DNA from 2 places in the Klebsiella grimontii genome. Region 2 is predicted to be linked to the other one. Evidence: predicted binding sites of a transcription regulator. Region 2 holds the regulator's gene; the other holds the start of a gene.
What was found. The regulator PurR, encoded in region 2, represses purine synthesis genes. The targets are predictions, from matches to a motif close to CANGCAAACGTTTGCNTG.

Region 1: ACE3MN_RS24840 (NCS2 family permease) is a predicted target of PurR. The motif match lies at 3,576-3,593, and genes of this name have one in related genera.

What each region holds. Positions count from the first base shown of each region.
Region 1 covers NZ_CP169721.1:5,299,097-5,303,702, forward strand. The annotation lists gene ACE3MN_RS24830 (LysR family transcriptional regulator) at 1-139, shown strand, start outside; gene ACE3MN_RS24835 (Na+/H+ antiporter) at 324-1,970, opposite strand; gene ACE3MN_RS24840 (NCS2 family permease) at 2,117-3,466, opposite strand; gene ACE3MN_RS24845 (glutathione S-transferase family protein) at 3,855-4,523, opposite strand.
Region 2 covers NZ_CP169721.1:2,428,456-2,433,061, forward strand. The annotation lists gene punC (purine nucleoside transporter PunC) at 184-1,368, opposite strand; gene punR (DNA-binding transcriptional activator PunR) at 1,480-2,391, shown strand; gene purR (HTH-type transcriptional repressor PurR) at 2,410-3,435, opposite strand; gene ACE3MN_RS11535 (YnhF family membrane protein) at 3,732-3,821, shown strand; gene ACE3MN_RS11540 (MFS transporter) at 3,987-4,606, shown strand, end outside.

The sequences.
Region 1 (4,606 bases), 2.8 Mb from region 2:
TCACCTCGAACTTACCGCCGGCCTAATTAAACCGCTAGCAATTGAAAATACCATTTTCATAAGAGATTTCTTTATTTATACTCATTTTGGCATTCTTTCTGAAACCTCTAAAAAATTCATCCAGTTTCTAAAAAGATAACGCCTTTATTTTATTCACTACTCTGCAATTACGCAGATCTTCTAATCTGCCAGGCACTCCCTTTCTTCGCACCGGCAAATAAAATCCGTGATGATAGCGTACATAATGTGCGGGCTCATCGGCTAGCGCATCGTGAAATCCCGGTTCCCCGAGCGGCGAAGGCCATCGGGGAACCGGGAAAAGTTTAGCGATCTTCGATTAACAGGGCTTCCAGCAGGTCGAGGTCGTGCAGCAGCTTTTGCAGCGTCTCGTTACTGATCTGCCGGGTAGCGCGCAGGTGGTACAGCTCCCCGCGTTCTGAGCGCAGCGCCGCCAGACGGAACCGGCGTTCGAGGCTCTCTTCCAGCATCGAGGTTTCAACATCGTTGCGCCCATCGGCGCGACGACGCAGGTTACCAATGACCCTGGAACTGACCTCGGTCAGCAGCTGATTATCGATATTCTCTTTGGTATCCGCAGCCAGGCGCTCTTCCATTTTCTGAATCGCGACAATCGCCACATCCGCGGTTGCCGCCCGCGCCAGACGCTCCTCTTTGCGCTGCTGGACATGATCGCTCGACTCGATATGCCGCAGCAGAATCGGCAGCACAATCACGCCGACGAACAGCGAGAACAGAATCACCCCGGCGGCGAGGAACACCAGCTCATAGCGCGCCGGGAAGACGTTGCCGTCCGGCAGCAGCAGGGGAATCGACAGCACGCCGGCAAGGGTAATCGCCCCGCGGACGCCGGCGACGGAGGAGATCAGCAGCTCGCGCGTGGTCCAGGAGCCGAACTCCATCGGTTTCTTTTTCAGGAAACGCTGGCTGAGTTTGCGCATCGTCCACAGCCAGCCAAAACGCACCAGCATCAGAGCGGCATAAATCAGGATGATATCGGTAAACAGCATCCAGGTTTCGACGTTGGGATCCGCTTCCGCGGCCACCAGCGAAGTGGAGAGAATATCCGGCAGCTGCAGGCCCAACAGCAGGAAGACCATGCCGTTAAACACGAACTCCAGCATCGCCCAGGTGCTGTTGGCGCGCAGGCGCATCGCCAGCGGCGCGCTGCGCATCACCCCGGAACGCGTGATGGTCATCCCCGCCGCGACCGCCGCCAGGATTCCGGAAAAGCCGATATGCTCGGCGATCAGGTAAGAAGCGAACGGCAGCAGGAACAGCAGCACAATTTGCGTCGCCGGTTCATCGCCGCCCCAGCGGCTGAGGAAGCGCATCGAGCGCCCGTACAGCCAGCTGACCACGAAGCCCGCGAGAATACCGCCGACAGCCACCTTGAAAAACTCCACCGTCGCGCCGCCGACGGTAAAGACCATCGTGCCCATCGCCACCGCAACGGCAAACTTCAAGGAGACCAGGCCGGAGGCATCGTTCATCAGCGCCTCGCCCTGCAAAATCCCCATAATTTTTTTCGGGATGCGCCCTTCGCCGACAATCCCGGACAGCGCCACGGCATCCGTTGGCGACAGTACCGCCGCCAGAGCAAAAGCCGGAATCAGCGGAATACCCGGAACGATCCAGTAGATGAGGTAGCCAATACCGACCACCGTCACCACCACCAGCGCTAGCGCCAGACCGAAAATTTCTCGCCCATGCTCAATGAACTCGCGGGTCGGCGTCTTCCAGCCGTCGGCAAAAAGCAGCGGCGGAATGAACAGAACCAGAAAGAGTTCAGGGTCGAATTCGACATGCAATCCGAAGGTAGGCCAGGCCAACAGCGCGCCGATGCCGATTTGGATTAAGGGGAGTGGAACCTGAAAGGGCAGTACGCGTGTAACCACCCCGGAGAGAGAGACCACGAGGGTCATGATGAGTATGGTAAAGAATATTTCCATGTGTTCCCTGTTTGCTGCGTTTCTTTTTTTACATCTGAGGCGTCATGTCTCGGCATAATACGCTACTCAGATTAACGCAAAAGGAAACAGGATGTGGCTTAAAAATTAAGCGGGCGGCCAAAGCCGCCCGTTGTTAGCAGGAAAAGTTAAATCGCCCAACCGCCAGCGTAGAAGATAACCAACGCCGCGGCGATGATCACCGTACCCAGGTTTAGCTTACGCCATTCGCCGGACACCAGTCGTCCAATCACCAGCGCCGCAAAGCCGATCATGATACCGGTCACGATGTTGCAGGTCAGCACGATAAAGACCGCGGTAATCAGGCCCGCCATCGCGTCGACGAAGTCGTTGAAATCGATTTTCGCCACATTGCTCAGCATCAGCAGGCCGACGTACATCAGCGCCGGAGCGGTGGCATATGCCGGAACCAGATAGGAGAGCGGCGAGAGGAACAGGATCAGCAGGAACAGCACGCCAACGGTCACTGCCGTCAGGCCGGTTTTGCCGCCCGCCGCCGTACCGGCAGCCGATTCGATATACACCGCCGCCGGCGCCGCGCCCACCAGGCCGGAGAAAACGCTGCTCAGGGAGTCGGTGGTCAGCGCTTTGCCGCCGTTAATAATTTGCCCGTCTTTATCCAGCAGGTTCGCCTGACCGGCCACCGCGCGGATAGTACCGGTGGCGTCAAACACCGCGGTCATCACCAGCGCAAGCACGCTTGGCAGCACGACCGGGTTCAGCGCGCCCACGATATCCAGGCTACCGATCAGCGAGTTGCCTTTATCGTCGCTCAGCGACGGCATGGCGAAAATCCCGGTGAAGTGGACGTTAGGATCGAAGATCAGGCCGATAATCGAGACGCCGATAATCGTCAGCAGGATACCGCCCGGTACTTTCAGTTTTTCAAGGCCGATAATCACCGCCAGCCCGATCAGCGACATAATCACCGGGAAGCTGTCAAAATGACCCAGCGCCACCGGCAGACCATCCAGCGGGTTTTTGATAACCAGGCCCACGCCGTTGGCGGCAATCAGCAGCAGGAACAGGCCGATACCAATCCCGGTGCCGTGCGCCACGCCCTGCGGCAGGTTACGCAGGATCCAGCTACGAATACCGGTTGCGGAAATCACCGTAAACAGCACGCCCATCAGAAAGACCGCGCCCAGCGCGACCGGAATGCTGATCTGCTGACCCAGCACCAGGCTGAAGGCGGTAAACGCGGTCAGCGAGATGGCGCAGCCAATCGCCAGCGGCAGGTTCGCCCACAGGCCCATCACCAGCGAGCCGACGCCGGCAACCAGACAGGTGGAGACAAATACCGCTGCCGGCGGGAAACCCGCTTTACCGAGCATACCCGGCACCACGATGACGGAATAGACCATCGCCAGAAAGGTGGTAAGACCGGCAACGATTTCCTGACGCACGGTGCTGCCGCGAGCAGAAATTTTAAACCAGGCGTCCAATGAACCGCCGGTACGCGCAGAAGGCGTAGACATAGAAAACTTCCCCTGAGAATTTTTATCGTTCGTCTGGATGCGTGGTGGACCATCCACTGCCAGTTAAACGCGATCTCCTTGTGCTACATCGCAGCGCCAGGGGCTGTGAAAAGCAAACGTTTAACTCCGCGCATCCAATACGGTGTGAAGAATGACTTTGCTCCCCCCTGTTAGCAGAGGAAATGATGAGCAAAATAAAAAGGCAAACGATTATCCAGCCTTTAGACGGGCCTTTTCAACTGAAGTTTGTCGTATTTCGCTAAATTTCGCTTATGACGTTCAGGAAATAACCAGCCGATGCGCAAACGTTATCGTCCATGCGCAATCCGGTAACATTTTTGTATTGCGCTGATAGCAATTTTCGTCGGTCATCGGCTTTAGTAATAGTTTACTCGCCGGGTAAGGTAAACGGCCCCCCGCGCTCAATCGCCTTCTGCCAGGCCGGGCGCTGCTCTACGCGCTGAACCCACTGCGTCAGATGCGGTAAATCATCCACGCCGCCGCGCGCCAGCAGCGCCATCGCCGGAAAGCTCATCTGAATATCGGCCATACTTAGCTCCGCGCCGGCAAACCAGCGCTGGCGGGAAAGGTGCGCCTCAATAAAGCGGGCATGGGTTTCCAGCTGACGGTTAAGCCACGCCTTTTGCACCCCTTTGCCCAACGCATTGCCCAACGTGCGCATGCCAAACGGCACCGGGGGTTTACCCAGGCTGGCAAATACCAGCTTCATCAGCAGCAGGGGCATTAGCGAACCCTCGGCGTAGTGCAGCCAAAAACGATATTGCAGCTTATCTTCCACCGACTCGGGCTTTAAGCGCCGGGCGCTATCATAGGTTTCCTGTAAATACTCCAGAATGGCGCCGGATTCCGCCAGAATATGGCCGTTATCCTCGACAACCGGCGATTTGCCCAGCGGATGAACGCTTTTTAATTCCGCCGGGGCGAGCATATCCTTTCCCCGCTGATAAGAGACAACCTGATAAGGCAGCTGCAGCTCTTCCAGCGCCCATAATACGCGCTGCGATCGTGACTGATTGAGATGATGTACCGTTAACATGGGCCTCTCCCGCTGTTTGTTCAAATTAACTATAGGAACAGGCGGCGAATGACGGGAATTTTTCGGCAAACGGAAGAGGCAAA
Region 2 (4,606 bases):
AAGGGAGGTAACCCTTGCCGAAAGGCCTTCCATGGTGAAACGGGATGCATCCTGCTCCCGTTAAATCAATTAATCTTTCTATTTATGTGATGCCGGATCCAGTATAGGCCGCTAAAAACACGCTTTCAACAAAAATATCTTAGCAAGCTAATTACTGGATTCTATAACTATCAGTAGAATAGCTTACGCATGTGACGATTCTGTTGCCGGATGCGCGGCTTTATACTGCATGCGGTAGCCTATGCCGGCCAGCACGATGGAAACCAGCATCACGCTGGTGGTCGTTTGCAGCGGCGTGGCAATCAGCGTGGAGACCAGCAGGCTGGTCAGGAAGCAGAGGCCAAGCTGCAGAGTGTTTTGCAGCGCCGCGGCACGGCCGGTCGCCTGCGGGAATGGCTTCAGGGCCTGCGCGACGACGATAGGATAAATACCGCCGTTCACCACCGCCATGGCGCAGAACGGAATCATCAACCCAACAAGCGTCGCGTTCTCCTGCAGGCCAACCAGCCAGGTGGCGGCGACGCTGACGGCGAAAATCGCCAGCAGCCAGGGAAGAATTTGCTGCCCCTGCCATTTTTGTAGCGCCGTGCGGCAACCATAACCGCCCACCAGAAACGCGATAGTCTGCGGAACATAGCTCAGGCCAATAACGGTCGGACCGTAGCCCATGTCATGGAGGATAAACGGCGAGCCCGTGAGCCAGGCGAAAAAGCTGGCGGAACAGGCGGCGTAGATCAGCACGTTACCGCTATATTCCCGCGAGCGCAGCAGGGCGAGGAAGGTGAGCTTCTGCTGGACGCTGACGATCGGTTTATTCGCTGGCTTCAGGCGCAGGGCCGGCAGCATCAGCAGCAGGGTAATGGCGAACAGAACGGCAAAAATGGCCTGCCATTCGAAGTGGACCAGCAGCCAGCTGCCAAGCAGCGGCGCCAGCGCCGGCGACAAACCAACCAGCGGCATAATGGCGGCGAAAATACGGTTGGTTCTTTGCGCAGGGTAATAATCGGTTACCATTGCCTGCCAGGTCACCGCGGCGGCGCAAACCCCCAGAGCCTGGATAAAGCGCAGCGCCAGCATCAGGCCGGCATCGCGCACCCACAGCATCCCCAGGCAGCCGACAGCAAAGATAGCCAGACCGCTCAGCAGCACCGGCTTACGGCCATAGCGATCGGAAATGGGGCCCCAGAAGAGCTGCCCAAGCGCAAAGCCCGCCAGGAACAGGCTCAGGCTGGCGCTGACTGAGGCGGCGGAAGTATTCAGATCCTGTTGCATGGCGGCGAAAGCCGGAAGATACATATCGGTGGCCAGAAAGCCCAGTACGCTGAGGCCAGCCAGCCAGACTAAAAATCCTTTCCCAGGTTGTTGCATAACATTCTCTTTTTATTGTGCAGGTACGATGGCGCAGAGTGTAGGGAGTGCATTAAGGCTTGTGAAACGCTAATATTTGTCAGATGAGTTCAAAAATTTTGCAGGCAGAAAATGTGGTCTGAATACTCGCTTGAAGTTGTCGATGCTGTCGCCCGCAACGGCAGCTTTAGCGCCGCCGCCCAGGAACTGCACCGCGTACCCTCGGCCGTCAGCTATACCGTACGTCAGCTGGAGGAGTGGCTGGCGGTGCCGCTGTTCGAACGCCGCCACCGGGATGTGGAATTAACGCCGGCCGGCGTCTGGTTTTTACAGGAAGGGCGATCTGTTATCAAAAAAATGCAGATCACCCGCCAGCAGTGCCAGCAGATCGCCAACGGCTGGCGCGGGCAGCTCTCCATCGCGGTTGATAACATCGTTAAACCCACGCGTATGCGGCAGATGATCGTTGATTTTTATCGCCATTTTGATGACGTCGAGCTGATCGTCTTTCAGGAGGTGTTCAACGGCGTCTGGGATGCGCTCGCCGACGGTCGCGTGGAATTAGCCATCGGCGCGACGCGCTCCATTCCGGTAGGGGGACGCTACGCCTTCCGCGATATGGGGATGCTGAGCTGGGACTGCGTCGTTGCGAGCCACCATCCGCTGGCAAAAATGGCGGGGCCTTTGAGCGATGACGTGTTGCGCAACTGGCCGTCGCTGGTCAGAGAGGATACGTCACGCTCGCTGCCGAAGCGGACCACGTGGCTGCTCGATAACCAGAAGAGGGTAGTCGTGCCGGACTGGGATGCTTCTGAAACCTGCCTCTCCGCCGGACTGTGCGTCGGTATGGTGCCCGGGCATTTAGCGCGTCCGTGGCTGGATAGCGGCGAATGGACGGCGCTGGAGCTGGAGAACCCCTTCCCGGATGCCGCATGCTGCCTGACGTGGCAGCAAAGCGACGCTTCGCCGGCGCTGCTCTGGTTACTGGATTATCTTGGCGATAGCGAAACGCTAAACCGGGAGTGGCTGCGGGCGCCGGAATAACCGACGCCGCAAGCAGGGCTAACGGCGATAATCGACAAACGGACCATCGGCCACGGAACGGCGCTCGACCAGGCGCGGATGGACTTCAATCGACTGCGAGACTTCACGCTTATTGACGATACGGTCCAGCAGCATATTAAAGGCCGCTTCGCCAAGAGAGTCCTTAGGCTGATGAATGGTGGTCAGTGCCGGGCTAAAGTAGCGGGCGTTGCGCACGTTATCATAACCGATCAGCGAAATATCCTGCGGCACGCGCAGGCCCATTTCATCCGCGGCGCAGATGGCGCCCATCGCCATAATATCCCCGCCGCAGAAGATGGCCGTTGGGCGAGGGTGCTGGGCGAGAATTTGCTGCATGGCGCGGTAGCCGGATTCCGGCTCGAAATCACCCTGTACAATCCAGTTTTCCGGGACGTTAATCTGCGCCTCTTCCATCGCTTTCATAAAACCCGCCAGCCGGCCTGCGCCGGTGTTACGCTCCAGCGGGCCGGGGATCACGCCGATGTCGCGATGGCCGCGTTCAACCAGGTAGCGTCCGGCGATATAGCCGCCCTCGAAGGCGTTATCGACGACCGAATCGGTAAAGTCGGCTTTTGCCTCGCCCCAGTCCATCACCACCATCGGGATATGGCGATACTCTTCCAGCATGCTTAACACCGATTCCGGATACTCGGAACACATCACCAGCAGGCCGTCGACGCGTTTCTGCGCCATCATTGACAAATAGGCGCGCTGTTTCTCCGGGTCGTTCCACGCGTTGCCGAGGATCAGGGTGTAGCCCTTCTGGAAACAGCTTTTCTCAACGGCTTCGATAATCTCAGCGAAATAGGCCGCTTCGCTGCTGGTCGCCAGCAGACCAATCGACTTGGTGTGATTGACCTTCAGGCTGCGGGCAACGGCGCTGGGGGAGTAATGCAGCTCTTTTATTGCCGCCCATACCGCATTGCGCGTCTCTTCCGCAACAAAACGGGTTTTGTTAATCACATGTGACACTGTTGTAGTGGAAACGTTTGCGCGCTTCGCTACATCTTTAATAGTTGCCATTACTTCTCACTCCAGACCTTGACCTGATCGTCTGTTTATCGGTACGTAAACGTTTGCCTGTACACACCCTGACGCCAAAATTGAGCATGGCATCACGTCGGGAAAACGACACAGAACGACAGGAAGGGGTCAATGGCCGATACGCTTTCAAATTAGCGTGGGATTTTGTCCGATCTTGGGGCAAAGGGGAAGAGTAAAAATGTGCATCACTCTAAATCTCGGAAGATTTTTACGCTATTCTGTGTAAAAATGAGCAAGCTCACTTTTCATGTGGGGATAATCAGGGGGAAAAATTGATGGATACAAATTTAAAGTTTTCGCTGACAACAACGATTATTGTTTTGGGTTTGATTGTTGCCGCAGGTTTGACCGCAGTACTGCACTAGTTCTGCGATAAGGGAGGGGCCGCTCTCCCTTTTACTCCACCTATTATTATCATTTTCGCAAAAATCTTTTGCCATTTCGTTCACTTTTGTTTTTCTGTGATTGATGTCATGCTTTTGACTTCTGATGAGATGCCGTCGCGGAAGGCGGCCTGATGGAGTCCCTGCATGAAAATCAACTTTCCCCTGCTCGCGCTGGCGATCGGTGCCTTTGGCATCGGCACGACCGAGTTCTCCCCGATGGGGCTATTACCGGTTATCGCTAAAGGCGTTGACGTTTCGATTCCGGCGGCGGGAATGCTGATTAGCACCTATGCCATCGGCGTAATGGTTGGCGCGCCGCTGATGACGCTGCTGCTCTCCCACCGCGCGCGCAGAAACGCGCTGATCTTTCTGATGGCGATTTTTACCCTCGGCAACGTGCTCTCTTCCATTGCGCCGGATTACACCACGCTGCTGCTGTCGCGGATCATTACCAGCCTTAACCATGGCGCTTTCTTTGGCCTGGGCTCGGTGGTGGCGGCAAGCGTGGTGCCAAAACATAAGCAGGCCAGCGCGGTGGCGACGATGTTTATGGGGCTGACGATCGCCAACATCGGCGGCGTACCCGCAGCAACCTGGCTGGGTGAAACCATCGGCTGGCGAATGTCGTTCCTTGCAACGGCGGGGCTGGGCGTGGTGGCGATAATCGGCCTGTGGTTTTCCTTACCGAAGGGCAGCGCCGGCGAGCGCCCAAATGTGAAGCAGGAGCTTTCGGTGCTGATGCGCCCGCAGGTGCTGTCGGCGCT